Linked DNA regions of Allosaccharopolyspora coralli. The protein of the gene in region 1 interacts with the protein of each later gene in a pairwise test. Links are inferred from orthologs where the notes say so. Each region holds a gene or a part of one and is shown on either strand. Other genes may lie near its edges.

Evidence for each region. Proteins that work in one complex are often made in the same cells at the same time.
Region 2: the proteins of rlmN (region 1) and ftsZ interact in binary tests that used the Escherichia coli proteins (3 or more experiments, as listed by UniProt). The link is inferred for Allosaccharopolyspora coralli from one-to-one orthologs.

The regions. Positions count from the first base shown.
Region 1 is NZ_CP045929.1:3,680,424-3,687,832, forward strand. Bases 2,491-5,467 are described here. They hold rlmN (23S rRNA (adenine(2503)-C(2))-methyltransferase RlmN), read right to left. Parts: upstream 4,547-5,467; coding sequence 3,434-4,546; downstream 2,491-3,433. Other genes in these bases: GIY23_RS17140 (lipase family protein), read right to left, coding at 2,491-2,545; GIY23_RS17145 (hypothetical protein), read left to right, coding at 2,765-3,415; GIY23_RS17155 (metal ABC transporter substrate-binding protein), read left to right, coding at 4,632-5,467. Outside these bases: GIY23_RS17135 (lipase family protein), read right to left, coding at 1-1,177; more of GIY23_RS17140, read right to left, coding at 1,232-2,490; more of GIY23_RS17155, read left to right, coding at 5,468-5,579; GIY23_RS17160 (metal ABC transporter ATP-binding protein), read left to right, coding at 5,576-6,343; GIY23_RS17165 (metal ABC transporter permease), read left to right, coding at 6,445-7,320.
Region 2 is NZ_CP045929.1:3,507,506-3,514,292, forward strand. Bases 1,885-4,820 are described here. They hold ftsZ (cell division protein FtsZ), read right to left. Parts: upstream 4,123-4,820; coding sequence 2,647-4,122; downstream 1,885-2,646. Other genes in these bases: pgeF (peptidoglycan editing factor PgeF), read right to left, coding at 1,885-2,518; GIY23_RS16385 (SDR family oxidoreductase), read left to right, coding at 4,772-4,820. Outside these bases: DivIVA-like cell division protein Wag31, read right to left, coding at 1-33; GIY23_RS16360 (YggT family protein), read right to left, coding at 81-356; GIY23_RS16365 (cell division protein SepF), read right to left, coding at 385-993; GIY23_RS16370 (YggS family pyridoxal phosphate-dependent enzyme), read right to left, coding at 1,068-1,799; more of pgeF, read right to left, coding at 1,796-1,884; more of GIY23_RS16385, read left to right, coding at 4,821-5,725; GIY23_RS16390 (MFS transporter), read right to left, coding at 5,716-6,787. UniProt on the Escherichia coli protein: Essential cell division protein that forms a contractile ring structure (Z ring) at the future cell division site. The regulation of the ring assembly controls the timing and the location of cell division.

The DNA.
Region 1 (7,409 bases):
GTAGCCAGTTGACGCTGCGCGGGAACGCGGCGACGAGACCGCCGACGTGGGTCGGACCGAGATTGGGCGCGAACTGGACGTCCGCTCCGCGGGCACACCAGTCCGCGGCAAGGGTTTCGCCCTGGTCGAACGGAATGATGTCGTCGAGTTTGCTGTGCGTGAGCAGCACCGGCGTCTCGGGCGTGCGGTTGCCGATGCGCTGCTCGGCGACGATGTCGCGGAACGGCGCTTCGTCCAGATAGTCGGTGATCGGCCGTCCGTCGGCGGTCACGGACTCCGACTGCACGAACGGATACCCGACGGCGTCCTCGACGCAACCGTCTTTCAGTTCCGCCGCGTACTGACGGCCCTCGTCGTTGAGATACCGATCGAGGTCGAGGTCGTAGCCCTCGGCGAGGCCGACGACGGCGAAGCCGAGCAGTCCGGCGTACGGTCCGCCGTCGAGGTGGTGGGCCACGTTCCCGAGCTCGGCGGGCACGGCCCCGGCGACCACTCCTTCGATGTCGAGCTCCGGGGCGTAGGTCGCGGCGAGCTCGGCTGCGGCGGCCGTCGCACCCCCTCCCTGGGAGTAGCCGTAGAGCCCCACCGGCCCGTCGTCGGGCACGCCCGCCTCCGGAAGACGCTGCGCCGCGCGGACCATGTCGAGTACGGCGTTGCCGGTGACTTCCCGGTTGACGTAGGTGTGCACATCCGGGGTGCCGAGGCCGTCGTAGTCGGTGATCGCGACCGTGTATCCCTTGGCCAGCAGGGCCCGGATCGTGACGCCTTCGTACTCGGTGCCTGCTGCCAGGCGGATCGAGGGGGCGCAGCGGTCGGCGAGGCCTTGGGTTCCGGGCGCCAAGCCGACGACAGGACGTTCCCCGGCACCGGTCCACTCACCGTGCGGCGTGATCACGGTGCCGGTCACGGCGATCGGCGCACCCGTGCGGTCGGTCGACTTGTACATCACGCGCTGCACGTTCGCGTCGACTTCGACCGTCTTGAGGGGATCGAGGAAGAACTCCGAAGGCTCGGCACGAACGACGTCACCGTCGGCGACGGGCAGTTCAGCGGGTGGTTCGTAGAACGGCGGCCGCTCTGCGGCCGACGCGCCCGAAGGGGCGCCGGTGGCGAACACCGCCCCTATCGCTACGGCCAGCAAGGTGATCCCCACGCGGCGGGGCGGCGAAACGCGCATCAGTGCCTCCGGGCGAGCCCGGGCCGGCCATCTGGTGACCGGCCCGGGAGGTGATCACGGCTTGAGGATCCGGTCGGTCAGCTGCGGCAGGAGCGGTGCCTGCTCGTCGTAGGGAACGGCCGGATCCGCAGGCGCCTGGTCGATGTTTCCGCAGTTGGGCGAGGTTTCCTCGCCTGCGAGGCGATCGTCGATCCACTGGAACGCCCGGGGGAAGTTCGCGACCGCTCCGCCGACGTGGGTCGGGGCGAGGTTGGGCGCGAACTGCACGTCGGCGCCTTGAGCACACCAGTCCGCGGCCAGCGTCTTGGTCTGCTCGAACGGGATCACGTCGTCCAGCAGGCTCTGGGTGAGCAGCACCGGGACCTCCGGCTTACCGTTCCCGATCCGCTGCTCAGCCACGGCGTCCTTGAACGGCGCTTCGTCGAGGGAGTCGGTGAGCGGCCTGCCGTCCTCGGTCAGGTCCGCTGAGCGGGTGAACGCGAAGTTCGGCACCGCGTCGAGCAAGCAGGAGTCTTCGATTTCCTGCCGGTACTGCTCGCCCTCCTCGTTGAGGACCGGTTCGAGGTCGAGGTCGTAACCCGACGCCAGCCCCGACAGCGCGTAGCCGAGGAACGCCGCGTAGAGGCCGCCGTCGAGGTTCTCGGCGACCCCGCCGAGTTCGGCGGGCACGGCACCGCCCGCGACGCCTCTGAGATCGAGTTCCGGCGCGTAGGCCGGGGCCAGCTCCGCCGCCGAGGAGACTCCGCCGCCGCCTTGGGAGTAGCCGTAGAGCACCACGGGACCGTTGTCCGGCAGGGTGGACTCGGGCAGGTTCTGCGCCGCACGCACCGAGTCGAGCACGGCGTTGCCGGTGACCTCGCGATTGACGTAGGTGTGCACACCCGGAGTGCCGAGACCTTCGTAGTCGGTCAGGGCGACCGCGTAGCCCTTGGAGAGCATGGCCTTGATGAAGAAGCCCTCGTACTCGGTGCCGTTGGCAAGCTGCCGCGACGGGGCGCAGCGGTCGGCCATTCCCTGGGTGCCCGCCGAGAAGCCGACGACCGGGCGTTCCCCGTCACCGGTCCACTCACCGTTCGGAGTGATCACCGTTCCGGTCACCGCGATCGGCTCACCGCCACGTCCCGAGGACTTGTACATCATCCGCTGGACGTTCGCGTCGACCGGAACGGTCTTCAGCGGGTCGAGGAAGTACTCCGAGGGCTCGGACCGCACGATGTCGCCGTTCTCGGCAGGCAGCTCCGCCGGAGGCTCGTAGAACGGAGGCCGTTCCAAGGCGGGCGCGGCGGATGCCGTCGCGACGGTGAACGACGCGCCGATGGCGGCGGTCAACAGCGTCACGCCGACGCGACGGAACGGGCCAGTCTGCACGGGGCTCTCCTCAAGGCGAACGGTGTTTACCTACGATGCGGTAGGTTCCGAGGTCTCACGGTGACTCGATGCACATCGTGCCCGCAATCACATAGGCTACCCGGAAGTAACTTCGCAACCGGTTCGTAACCGAATATCCACTGTTCGTACTCGCACCACCACGTGAGGTCACCGAAAATTGGGGCGCGCGCGATTCATCGGGCGCGGTACGTTCCTGCCATGCCAGCCGAGATCAACTCGCTCCCGGCGCCGATGACCGCCGATGACCTCGACCGTGCCGTGCGGCTCGCTGTGGCAGTTCTGCAGAAGGCGCCCGCCGACGCATGGACCACCAAGGCCGGCTCACTGGAGTGGGACTGCTGGGAGACCGTCGAGCACCTCAGCGACGACCTCTTCGCCTACGCCGCGAAACTGGGTCCCCCACAACCGCCTTTGGACAGCGAACTGGCCTTCGTGGCCGAGAGCCGACGCCCGGGCGGACCCGCAAACACCATTCACGCGAACCGTGAAGCCGGCCCGGTCGGCTTGTTGCAGGTGTTGGAAGCCAGCGGAGCGCTGTTGGCCGCGATGGTCCGCACGACTCACCCGCACACTCTCGCCCACCACGTCTTCGGAGCCTCGGATCCCGAAGGATTCGCCGCGATGGGGATCGTCGAGACCCTCGTGCACACCCACGACCTTGCAGCAGGACTCGGACTCACCTGGGACCCACCTGCCGACCTGTGTGCGCGAGCACTCGCCCGACTGTTCCCGGACGCACCGGAGACCGCGGATCCGTGGCCAGCCCTGCTGTGGGCCACCGGACGCACCGAACTACCCGGGCGCCCGCAGCTGACCACCTGGCGCTGGTACGGCGAACCCCGGACGTGAGGACTGAAGCGCCGGAGCTCAGCTTTCGGCGGCGAGCTGGCCGCACGCGGCGGCGATCTCCTGACCACGGGTGTCCCGGACGGTGCAGGGAACGCCCGCGTCGCGGACGCGACGGACGAACTCCCGTTCCACCGGCTTCGGGCTCGCGTCCCACTTGCTGCCCGGGGTCGGGTTCAGCGGGATCAGGTTGACGTGCGCGAACTGGCCCAGGTGGCGATGCAGGAGCTTGCCGAGCAGATCCGCCCGCCACGGGTGATCGTTGACGTCGCGGATGAGTGCGTACTCGATGGAGACCCGGCGGCCGGTGTTGTCCGCGTAGCCACGCGCGGCGTCCAGCACCTCGGCGACCTTCCAGCGGTTGTTCACCGGAACCAGGGTGTCGCGAAGTTCGTCGTCCGGCGTGTGCAGCGACACCGCGAGGGTGACGTGCAGGTCCTCGGCGGTCATCTTCCTGATCGCGGGTGCCAGGCCGACGGTCGAGACCGTGACCGAACGCTGCGAGAGACCGAGGCCGTCCGGGGGCGGGTCGCAGATCCGGTGGACGGCGTCGATCACGCGGCGGTAATTCGCCAACGGCTCGCCCATCCCCATGAACACGACGTTGGACAACCGTCCGGGGCCGCCGGGCACGTCGCCGTCCCGCATCATCGCGGCGGCCGAACGCACCTGGTCGACGATCTCCGCTGTCGAGAGGTTGCGCTGCAGACCACCCTGGCCGGTCGCGCAGAACGGGCACGCCATTCCGCAGCCCGCCTGGCTGGAGATGCACACGGTCGCCCGGTCCGGGTACCGCATGAGGACGCTCTCCAGCATCGTCCCGTCGTGGGCCTTCCAGAGCGTCTTCCGTGTCGTGCCCTCGTCGGTGTCGAGGCCGCGCACGGACGTGAGCAGCGTGGGGAACAGCTCCTTGCCGAGCCGCTCGCGACTCGCGGCCGGGATGTCGGTCATCGAGTCGACGTCGGCGTTGAGCTTGCCGAAATACTGATGGGCCAGCTGCTTGGCTCGGAACGGCTTCTCTCCCAGCTCGCTGACCGCGTCCGCGCGCTCCTGTGCCGAGAGGTCGGCGAGATGACGCGAGGGCATGCCCTTGCGGGGGGCGTCGAAGACGAGCGGAAGCGAGGTCGCAGACATAGCGCCGCTATTCTCCCACGTCGCCGCGCATCGGAACGGCGGAGGGGCTTGGTAGTCCGCATACCCACTCAGTAGAGTTTTCGTCATGCCGAAACTCGTCGTCACGTCCAGGCGAAAACACGGTGTGGGCGCGGCGATCCTGTGTGTGATCGTCTCCGCGCTGGTGAGTTCGTGTGCGACAGGGGTCGGCGCCCCGAACGACCCGCGCAAGCACGTCGTCACCACCTTCACGGTGCTGGCCGACATGACCCGGGCCGTGGCGGGCGACACCGTGTCCGTGGAGTCGATCACGAAACCCGGCTCGGAGATCCACGAGTACCAGCCGACTCCCAGCGACCTGATGCGCGGGGCGCGTGCCGACCTGGTGCTCGACAACGGCTTCGGGTTGGAACGGTGGTTCGAGCGGTTCCTCGACCAGACCGAGTCGCCACACGTCACCCTCACCGACGGGGTCGAACCGATCTCCATCGGCGACCGTGACACTTCCGACGGCCGTGCCGTCAATCCGCACGCCTGGATGTCGCCTGCGAACGCGAAGATCTACGTCGCCAACATCCGCGATGCCCTCGTCGAGCTGGAGCCCGCCCATGCGGCGGAGTTTCACGCCAATGCGAACGCATACCTCGCCGAGCTCGACGCGATCGAACGCACGCTCGCGGCCGAACTGCGTGCCGTACCCGAGCCCCATCGCGCACTGGTCACCTGCGAGGGAGCGTTCAGCTACCTGGCACGCGACGCCGGGCTCCGCGAGGCGTACCTGTGGCCGGTGAACAGCGACCAGGAGGGCACGCCACAGCAGGTGAAGAACACCACCGCATTCGTCAGGGACAACGACGTACCGGCCGTGTTCTGCGAATCGACGGTGAATCCGCAGGCACAGCACCAGGTCGCGGAAGAAGCCGACGCCCGGTTCGCCGGGACGCTGTACGTGGACTCGTTGTCCGCCCCGGACGGCCCGGTGCCGACCTATCTGGACCTGCTGCGTCACGACACCCGCACCATCCTCGACGGACTCGGGGGAACGAACCGATGACCCTGCCTCGCACGAGTGACGAGTCCGGTTCCGGACACGGGACCGGAGTGAGCGCCCGCGGCGTGCGCGTCACCTATGGCGACACGCTCGCGCTCGACGACGTGACGGTCGACATCGACGCCGGAACGATCTGTGGACTGCTCGGCATGAACGGGTCAGGGAAGTCCACGTTGTTCAAGTCGCTCATGGGCCTGGTCACGCCGGACCGGGGCACGATCTCGCTGCTCGGCCGACGCTCGAAGCAAGCCCGCAAGGACGGCCTCGTCGCCTACGTCCCGCAGGCGGAGGCCGTGGACTGGGCGTTCCCGGTGGCCGTGGCGGACGTGGTCATGATGGGCCGCTACGGGCGACTGCGCGGCGGCAGGCGCCCACGGGCCGTCGACCGTTCGGCTGTGCGCGCGGCGTTGGACCGGGTGGGTCTCGCCGAGCTGCACGCGAACCCGATCGGCGCTCTCTCCGGCGGACAGCGCAAACGCGCGTTCGTCGCCCGCGGCCTCGCGCAGGAGGCGGAGTTGGTGTTCCTGGACGAGCCGTTCGCCGGTGTCGACACGCGATCCGAGTCGATGATCCGGGGCCTGCTGCGTGAACTACGTGACGAAGGCCGCACCGTCGTCGTCTCCACCCACGACCTCGCAGGCGTCGGCGACCTCTGCGACGAGGCGGTCCTGCTCCAGCAACGAGTCGTCGCCCACGGCCGCCCGGACGAAGTGCTCACCCCGGACACCCTGGCCAAGACCTTCGGCCTGGAAACGACAGAACCGTGACCGCCCGGAGCGAACGGCACCTTCGCCCCACATGACGAGGCGACAGTGCCGTTCGCCCCTCCGGTACCGGCAGACGGCAACCACCTGAGAAGGCACCTGACATGGCCGAGATCCTTTACTGGCTCCTCGAACCGCTGCAGTTCGGGTTCATGCAGCGCGCACTGCTCATCAGCCTGACCGCCGCCCTGGTGTGCTCCGTCCTCTCGTGCTGGGTCACCCTCATCGGGTGGTCCCTGCTCGGCGACGCGGTGAGTCACGCGGTGCTTCCGGGCGTGGTCCTCGCGTACGTGCTGGCCATCCCGTTCTCGGCGGGCGCCTTCGTCTTCGGCGCGCTGGCGGTCGCGATGATCGGAGCGATCCGCAACACCACCCGGATCAAGGGCGACGCGGCGATCGGCGTGGTCTTCACGGGGCTGTTCGCGCTGGGAGTGGTGCTGGTGTCGCGGATCCCGAGCGAGATCGACCTGCAGCACATCCTGTTCGGCAACGTCCTCGGCGTGTCGGATTCGGACATCCTGCAGGTTCTCGTCATCGGCGCCCTCACACTCGGGGTGGCGTTGTACAAGCGCCGTGATCTCACGCTCTACGCGTTCGACCCGACCCACGCGCACGCGATCGGGCTGAATCCACGCCGGATCGGGGCGTTGCTGCTCACGATGCTCGCCTTGACGGTGGTCGTGGCGCTGCAGGCGGTCGGCGTGATCCTGGTGACGGCCATGCTCATCACGCCGGGGGCCACGGCGTTGTTGGTCACGCGTCGTTTCGGGCGGATGCTCGTGGTCTCGGCCCTGTTCTCGACCCTCGGCGCGTTGGCGGGCACGTACGCGAGTTTTCACCTGGACACGGCGACCGGAGGAACGATCGTGTTGTGCCAGGCGATCCTGTTCCTCGTGGTGTATCTGGCGGCCCCGCAGCAGGGCATCGTCGCCACGGCGCTGCGAACTCGTCGTCGACGTGCTGCTGCAGCGGCCTCGTGACTGGAGCCGGCTCGCCACCGGGGTGCGTCGCGCAGCGTCCGGTCCGGAGCCCGGCGCGGGCTCGAGGTCTCCTATCGTTGAGGTCATGG
Region 2 (6,787 bases), 170 kb from region 1 along the record:
CACGTTATGAACGTCGGCGGGGGTCAAGCCCACAAGATCACCTCACGCACTCCTCGGCTGCGGGTCGCCCAGGTTCCCCGTCACCCGGGTTGCACCAGTCGCATCAGTATGAACACGACCAGCAGCAGCACCATAATAGATAGGTCCAGCCCGACGTTCCCGATGCGGACGGTCGGGATCACCCGTCGCAACAGTCTGACGGGTGGGTCGGTCATTGTGTAGATGCTCTCCAAGGCGATTGCAACCCCTCCGGCGGGACGCCAGTCCCGCGCGAAGGCGCGCACCAACTCGACCACGATCCTCGCGGTGAGCAGGAGCCAGAAGAAGAACAGAACGTAAAACAGAACGATCAGCACCGGTTCCACAGCTCAACTGTGCCACCACTCACCCGTAGTTGAACAAGGCACCCTCCGCGAGCCGACGCTTGTCCTCGGCGGCGACGTCGATGTTCGGAGGTGAGAGCAAAAACACCCGATTGGTGACTTTGTCGATGGACCCACGGAGGGCGAAAGCCAGTCCCGCGGCGAAGTCGACCAGCCGCCGGGCGTCCGCTTCATCCATTTCGGTCAAGTTGATGATGACCGGAGTGCCGTCGCGGTACTGCTCGCCGATCGTCCGCGCCTCCCCGAAGCTGCGCGGATGCAGCGTTGTGATCTTGCTCAAGTTGACGTGGCTGCCGGTGTCGGTCACCGCACGCAGCTGCGTCACCGGCTCCCGCCGCGACTCGGAGGCCATCGAACCACGGGGAGGCGGAGCCTCCGCTCCGTACGACCTCCGCGGCGCGGGCGCGCCGTAGTCCTCGTCGACCTCGTCGACCTCGGGCTGATACCCACCACGGACACCGCCGCCGAACCGGCGGCGACCGATCCGGTCACCCGGCTCGAACTCGTCCGGTTCCTCGGCGTAGCGGTCGCGGTAGACGTCGCCGTACTCGTCGACTTCGTCGGCCGGGACCATGCCGAAGTAGGCCTTCAGCTTGTGCAGAGCGCTCATCGGCAAGCCCTTCTCTCCCCGCGACTCCTTCGAGCCGATCACGGACGGCCGACCCTCAGACGCCCCGTTGACGGCTAGAGCGAGGTTAACCGGCGACCTCCGAGCAGCGCGGTTCCGACACGCACGCGTGTCGAGCCGTGGGCGATCGCACGTTCGAGGTCTCCGCTCATCCCCGCGGACACCACACCAGCTTCGGGGTGATCACGACGGACGCGGTGGGCGATCGTGGAAAGTGTGGCGAAGGCCACCTCCGCATCGCCCCGCAGCGGGGCGACCGCCATCACGCCCCGCAACCGGAGTTCCTCGGTCGCCGCGACGGTGTCGGCGAGTTCGGGCACGTCCTCCGGCGGACACCCACCACGACCTTCCCGCTCGTCGAGCCCGACCTGAACCAGCACGTCCAGCGGCTCACGGCGCTCTCCCGCGTCGAGCGCGGACGCCGAGGCCCGCCGCAGCGCCTCGGCGAGCCTCGGGCTGTCGACGGACTCGACGACGCTCGCCCAGCGCGCCACCGAGCGAGCCTTGTTGCGCTGAACCTGACCGACCATGTGCCACCGAGCGGCCGAATCCGGACGCAGCTGCGTGAACTCGGCGACCTTCGCGCGCGCTTCCTGCTCGCGGTTCTCCGCGAACAACGTCATGCCCAGATCCGCCAGCAACGCCGCGTCGACCGCCGGGAAGGTCTTGGTCACGGCGAGGACGTCGACCTCGGACGGCTCACGTCCGGCCGCTCGACACGCGGCATCGACGCGTGCACGGACCTCGGCAACGGACTCGGCGAGCTCTTCCCGGCGTTCGGCACTCACGCGCCGTCCTCTTCCGGCTCCGCCCACACGACCGCCGCGAACCGTCCGGTGCGGCCGCTCTCACCACGGTGGCTGTAGAGCTCGGTGGACTCGAGCGTGCACCGAGGGTCGACGCCGATCTTGGCCACCCCGGCACCCGCGAGCTGCTCCCACAGGCCCGCGCGCAGGTCGAGTCCCGGCGTGCCCTTGCGTGTCTTGCACGCACTGCCGGGCAGGTGTTCCTCGACGTCGGACTGCATCTCGCGCGGCACCTCGTAGCACTCGCCACAGGCGGCGGGCCCGATCAGCGCCTCCACGCGGTCCAGTTGCGCCCCCGCGTCGCGCATGCGACTCAACGCCGAGACGAGCACGCCGACGCGCGCACCGACTCTCCCGGCATGCACGGCAGCGACGACGCCACTGGTGGGGTCACCGAGCAACACGGGCACACAGTCGGCGACGAGTGCGACCAGGGCCAGGTTCGGAGTCGCAGTCACGAGTGCGTCGGTGGCTTCGACCGCCTCGGAACGGGGCTCGTCGACGACGGTCGCGGTGCGGCCGTGGATCTGTTCCATCCACACCAGCCGGTGTTCGGCGAGCCCGATCCCCTCCGCGAGTTTCCGCCGGTTGGCCGCCAGCGCCGCCACGTCGTCACCGACGCTGCCGCCGAGGTTGAACGAGTCGAACGGTGCCGCCGAACTGCCACCGTCCCGCGTGGTGATCACGCGTCGAATCCGCACCACATGCCCCTTCCGCGAAGTCCACCAGCGACCGTCCGACACACGAAGAATCGGCACCGGACGCCGTCTGGCGTGTCCGGTGCCGATTCTCGCGCAATGCTGTCGCCGGGCCACGCCCGGCCGTGTGCTCAGCGGCGCATGAACGGAGGGATGTCCACCTCGTCGTCGTCGTTGTCGTCCGAGACGGGCACCGACCGGTTCGGCAGCGAACCCGTGAACCCGCCGCCCCCGGCGCTGTTCGTCCCGTGCGCCGGGTAACTCGCGCCTCGCACCGGCGCCGCCGGGGTGGCGGCTCCGTCACCGCCGGGGGCGGGTGAGTGCGACTGGACGGACTGCGGCTGAGCCTGGGGTGGCTGAGCCTGCGACTGCTGCGGGTGCGACTGCTGGGCCTGTGGCTGCGGGTGCTCGTCGGCACGCGGCTGCTCGGGCTGCGGTGCCGCCGGCTGCTGCGGCGCGGCCACCTGCGGCGTGGCGGCGGAGGCCTGCGGCCGGTAGCCCTGCTGCTGGCCCGCGTCCGGCAAGTGCTCCGCCTCGGCGCCCTCGGGTGCGGCGTCCCGGCTGCTGACGACTTCGCCGTCGGTGACCTGTCCGGCTTCGCCGCTGGCCACCGCTCCGCGTGAGCCGACCTTGGTGGGGTCGAGCTTCTTGTGCGTCGGCGTACCGGAATCGAAACCGGCCGCTATCACGGTGACCCGGACCTCGTCGCCCAGTGAGTCGTCGATGACCGTACCGAAGATGATGTTCGCCTCCGGGTGGGCGGATTCCTGCACCAACGAGGCGGATTCGTTGATCTCGAACAGGCCGAGATCGGAACCACCCGCGATGGCGAGCAACACCCCGTGCGCGCCCTCCATGGACGCTTCCAGCAGCGGCGAATTGATCGCCTTCTGCGCGGCCTGCACGGCTCTGCCCTCGCCTCTGGCGGAGCCGATGCCCATGAGGGCACTGCCCGCGCCGGACATGACGCTCTTGACGTCGGCGAAGTCCAGGTTGATCAGCCCGGGGGTGGTGATCAGGTCGGTGATGCCCTGCACACCGGAGAGCAGCACCTCGTCGGCGGAGCGGAACGCGTCCATGAGGCTCACGCCGATGTCGCCGAGCTGCAGCAGCCTGTCGTTCGGGATGACGATCAGCGTGTCGCAGCAGTCCCGGAGTTCCTTGATGCCCTGTTCGGCTTGGTTGGCGCGACGCTTGCCCTCGAAGGAGAACGGGCGTGTGACCACACCGATGGTCAGAGCGCCGAGTTTGCGGGCGACGGAGGCGATCACCGGGGCACCGCCGGTCCCGGTTCCGCCGCCCTCACCGGCGGTCACGAAGACCATGTCGGCGCCCTTGAGGACCTCTTCGATCTCGTCCTTGTGATCCTCGGCGGCCTTGCTGCCGACCTCGGGCGCGGCCCCGGCACCAAGGCCGCGGGTGAGCTCGCGGCCGATGTCGAGTTTGACGTCGGCATCGGACATCAGCAGGGCCTGCGCGTCGGTGTTCACCGCAATGAACTCGACACCCTTGAGCCCCACCTCGATCATGCGGTTGACGGCGTTCACGCCGGCGCCGCCGATGCCGACGACCTTGATCACCGCGAGGTAGTTGTGCGGGGGCGTCATCGGATCCGCCTTCCTGATCGTGGCTGTCGTGCTCGTCGGGTGTTACGCGTACTTCCGGGAACCGTTCCGGAGCCGGTGTTCGTCGTCGGCGTCACCGCCGACTCCGGTGCCGGCAACGGGATCGGCGCGTGCGAACCCGTCTTCGGTGCGGACGGTAGGCACCCGGGTAGTCCGGAGTCCAGCAGCCACGCCGTTGGCACGACGGTGTGTCGCGGCACGTCTCGACAGAACGTCCTGCCGATCGGCCGTGTGCCGTCGTTCCCCGCAGTCTCCCGTGGTTCGCCCGCCGGACACCGACGCCGAAGGTTGCGGTGATCACCATCATCACCGTACCCAACGACGATCACCGGCATCCTGGAGACCGGCGCATCCGGTCGCCTCCCCCGCGCCTCCGTTCCAGTAGCCGATCCACCGCGGAACACGCTCGTCCTCCACGCCCACCCCTTCCCCGCCCTGTGGACAACTCCGACACCTGTGGACAACCGGGTGGCAAATTCGCGCGAATTTGCCACCCCGGAGGCCGGGAGACGGGCCGGACCTGCGAATTCACTGTGGAGGTGCCTCGTTCAGATGGTGGGGTGCGGTGAGGGCAGCTGGGGTGTCGGTGGTCGTTGGGAGCCTCGGTGCGCGGACAGGAAAAGGAGTCGTCATGGCAGAGCAGGGCGTCCCCACATCCCAGGGAAGCGGCCCCCCGTTGGAGGGCACGGTCGCGCTGGTCGCGGGGGCTACGCGCGGCGCCGGGCGCGGGATCGCCGTCGAACTCGGTGCCGCGGGTGCGACGGTCTACGTCACGGGCCGCAGCACCCGCTCGCGGCGTTCGGAGTACGACCGGCCGGAGAACATCGAGGACACCGCGGATCTGGTGACCGAAGCGGGTGGGACGGGCATCCCGGTCCGGGTCGATCACCTGGAACGCGAGGAGGTCCGCGCGCTGGTGGAGCGGATCGACCGCGACCGCGGTCACCTCGACGTGCTCGTCAACGACGTCTGGGGCGGGGAGAACCTGTTCGCCTGGGGGAAGCCGCTGTGGGAACAGTCGTTGGACGACGGGTTGCGACTGCTGCGGCTCGGTGTGGAGACGCATCTGGTCACCAGCCACGCGGCGCTGCCGTTGCTGGTCCGGAAGCCGGGCGGTCTCGTCGTCGAGGTCACCGACGGCACGCACGAATTCAACGAGGCGCACTATCGGGGCGAGTGCTCGATGTTCTACGACCTCGCGAAGGTGTCGGTGGCCCGGCTCGGGCGCGCCCAGGCCGAGGAACTGCGTCCGTTCGGCGGCACGGCGCTCACCGTGACGCCGGGATGGTTGCGTTCGGAGATGATGCTCGATGCGTTCGGAGTCACCGAGGACACCTGGCGGGACGCTGTGCCCGAGGTTCCGCATTTCTGCATCTCGGAGTCGCCCCGCTTCGTCGGTCGCGGGGTGGCGGCGGTCGCCGCCGACCCGGGGCGCGAACGCTGGTCCACGCAGTCGGTGTCGAGTGGTCACTTGGCGCAGGTGTACGGCTTCACCGATGTGGACGGGTCGCGACCCGACGCGTGGCGCTACATCACCGACGTCGAGCGGCCCGGCCATCCCGCGGACGCCACCGGCTACCGCTGAACGGCAGGCACGGTTCGCCAGGATCGCGCCGAGGCCAGCACAGCGAGAGCCAGGAACGCGCTGGCAGCGGGGGCGACGAACGCGACGGCCACTCCCCACTGTTGCAGCAACGCCCCTGCGACGCCGGAACCGACGGCGTTGCCCATCATGAACACGGTGATCAGCCACGCGAAAGCCTCGGTGGTCGTACCGGCAGGGACGCTGTCGCCGATCACGACGAAGGTGCACGCGAGCGCGGGCGCCAGGAACAGTCCACTGAGGACGGCGAGGGGAAGGATCAACCCGGGCGCCGGGGCGAACGCGAGCGGCACGTAGCCGAGGGCGAGGCCGAGTACGAGCCACGTGAGCCTGTCGCGCGGCTGAAGCGGCCAGTCACGGGTGCCGTAGGTGAGCCCGCCGACGAGCGCTCCGAGCGCGTTGGCTCCGAGGATCAGCCCGGAGAGGTTCGTCGACCGCTGGGCTTCGCTGTAGCCGACGACGACGATGGTCAGTAGCCCGAGAGTGGCACCCACGAACAGGAAGGCCCCGAGCAGCACTCTCAGATCGGAGGAGCGCAGCGGCCCGAGCCAGTCGGCCTGCCGGGGTTCCGGCCGCCACTGCCGCACGGGTGGTGCGGCGACGAACACGAGCGTGCCCACCAGGGCGAGTCCACCGGTGAGCACGACCGCACCGGGCTCGCCGAATGCTTGCACGGCCACGATGACGAGCAGTGGTCCTGCGACGAAGATGACTTCCTGCAGCGCCGCGTCGAGCGCGTAGGCCGCGTTGACGAGCCGCCGGCTGCCGAACACTCGCGGCCACAGGCTCCGCAGGCACGGCTCCAGCGGAGGAGTGAACGCCCCGGCCACGACGATCGCGACACCCGCGAGCAGAACTTGGTCCGATGTGGACAGAGCAAGGGCACAGAACCCGGCTGTGGAGGCGAGAACACTCACCACTAGCACCCGCGCCTGCCCGTGAAGATCGACGAGCCTGCCGAGCACGGGGCCACCGACCGCGGCTGCGACCCCGTACAACGCGGCGAGCACGCCGACGGTCCCGTACTCGAATCCCTGCGCACGC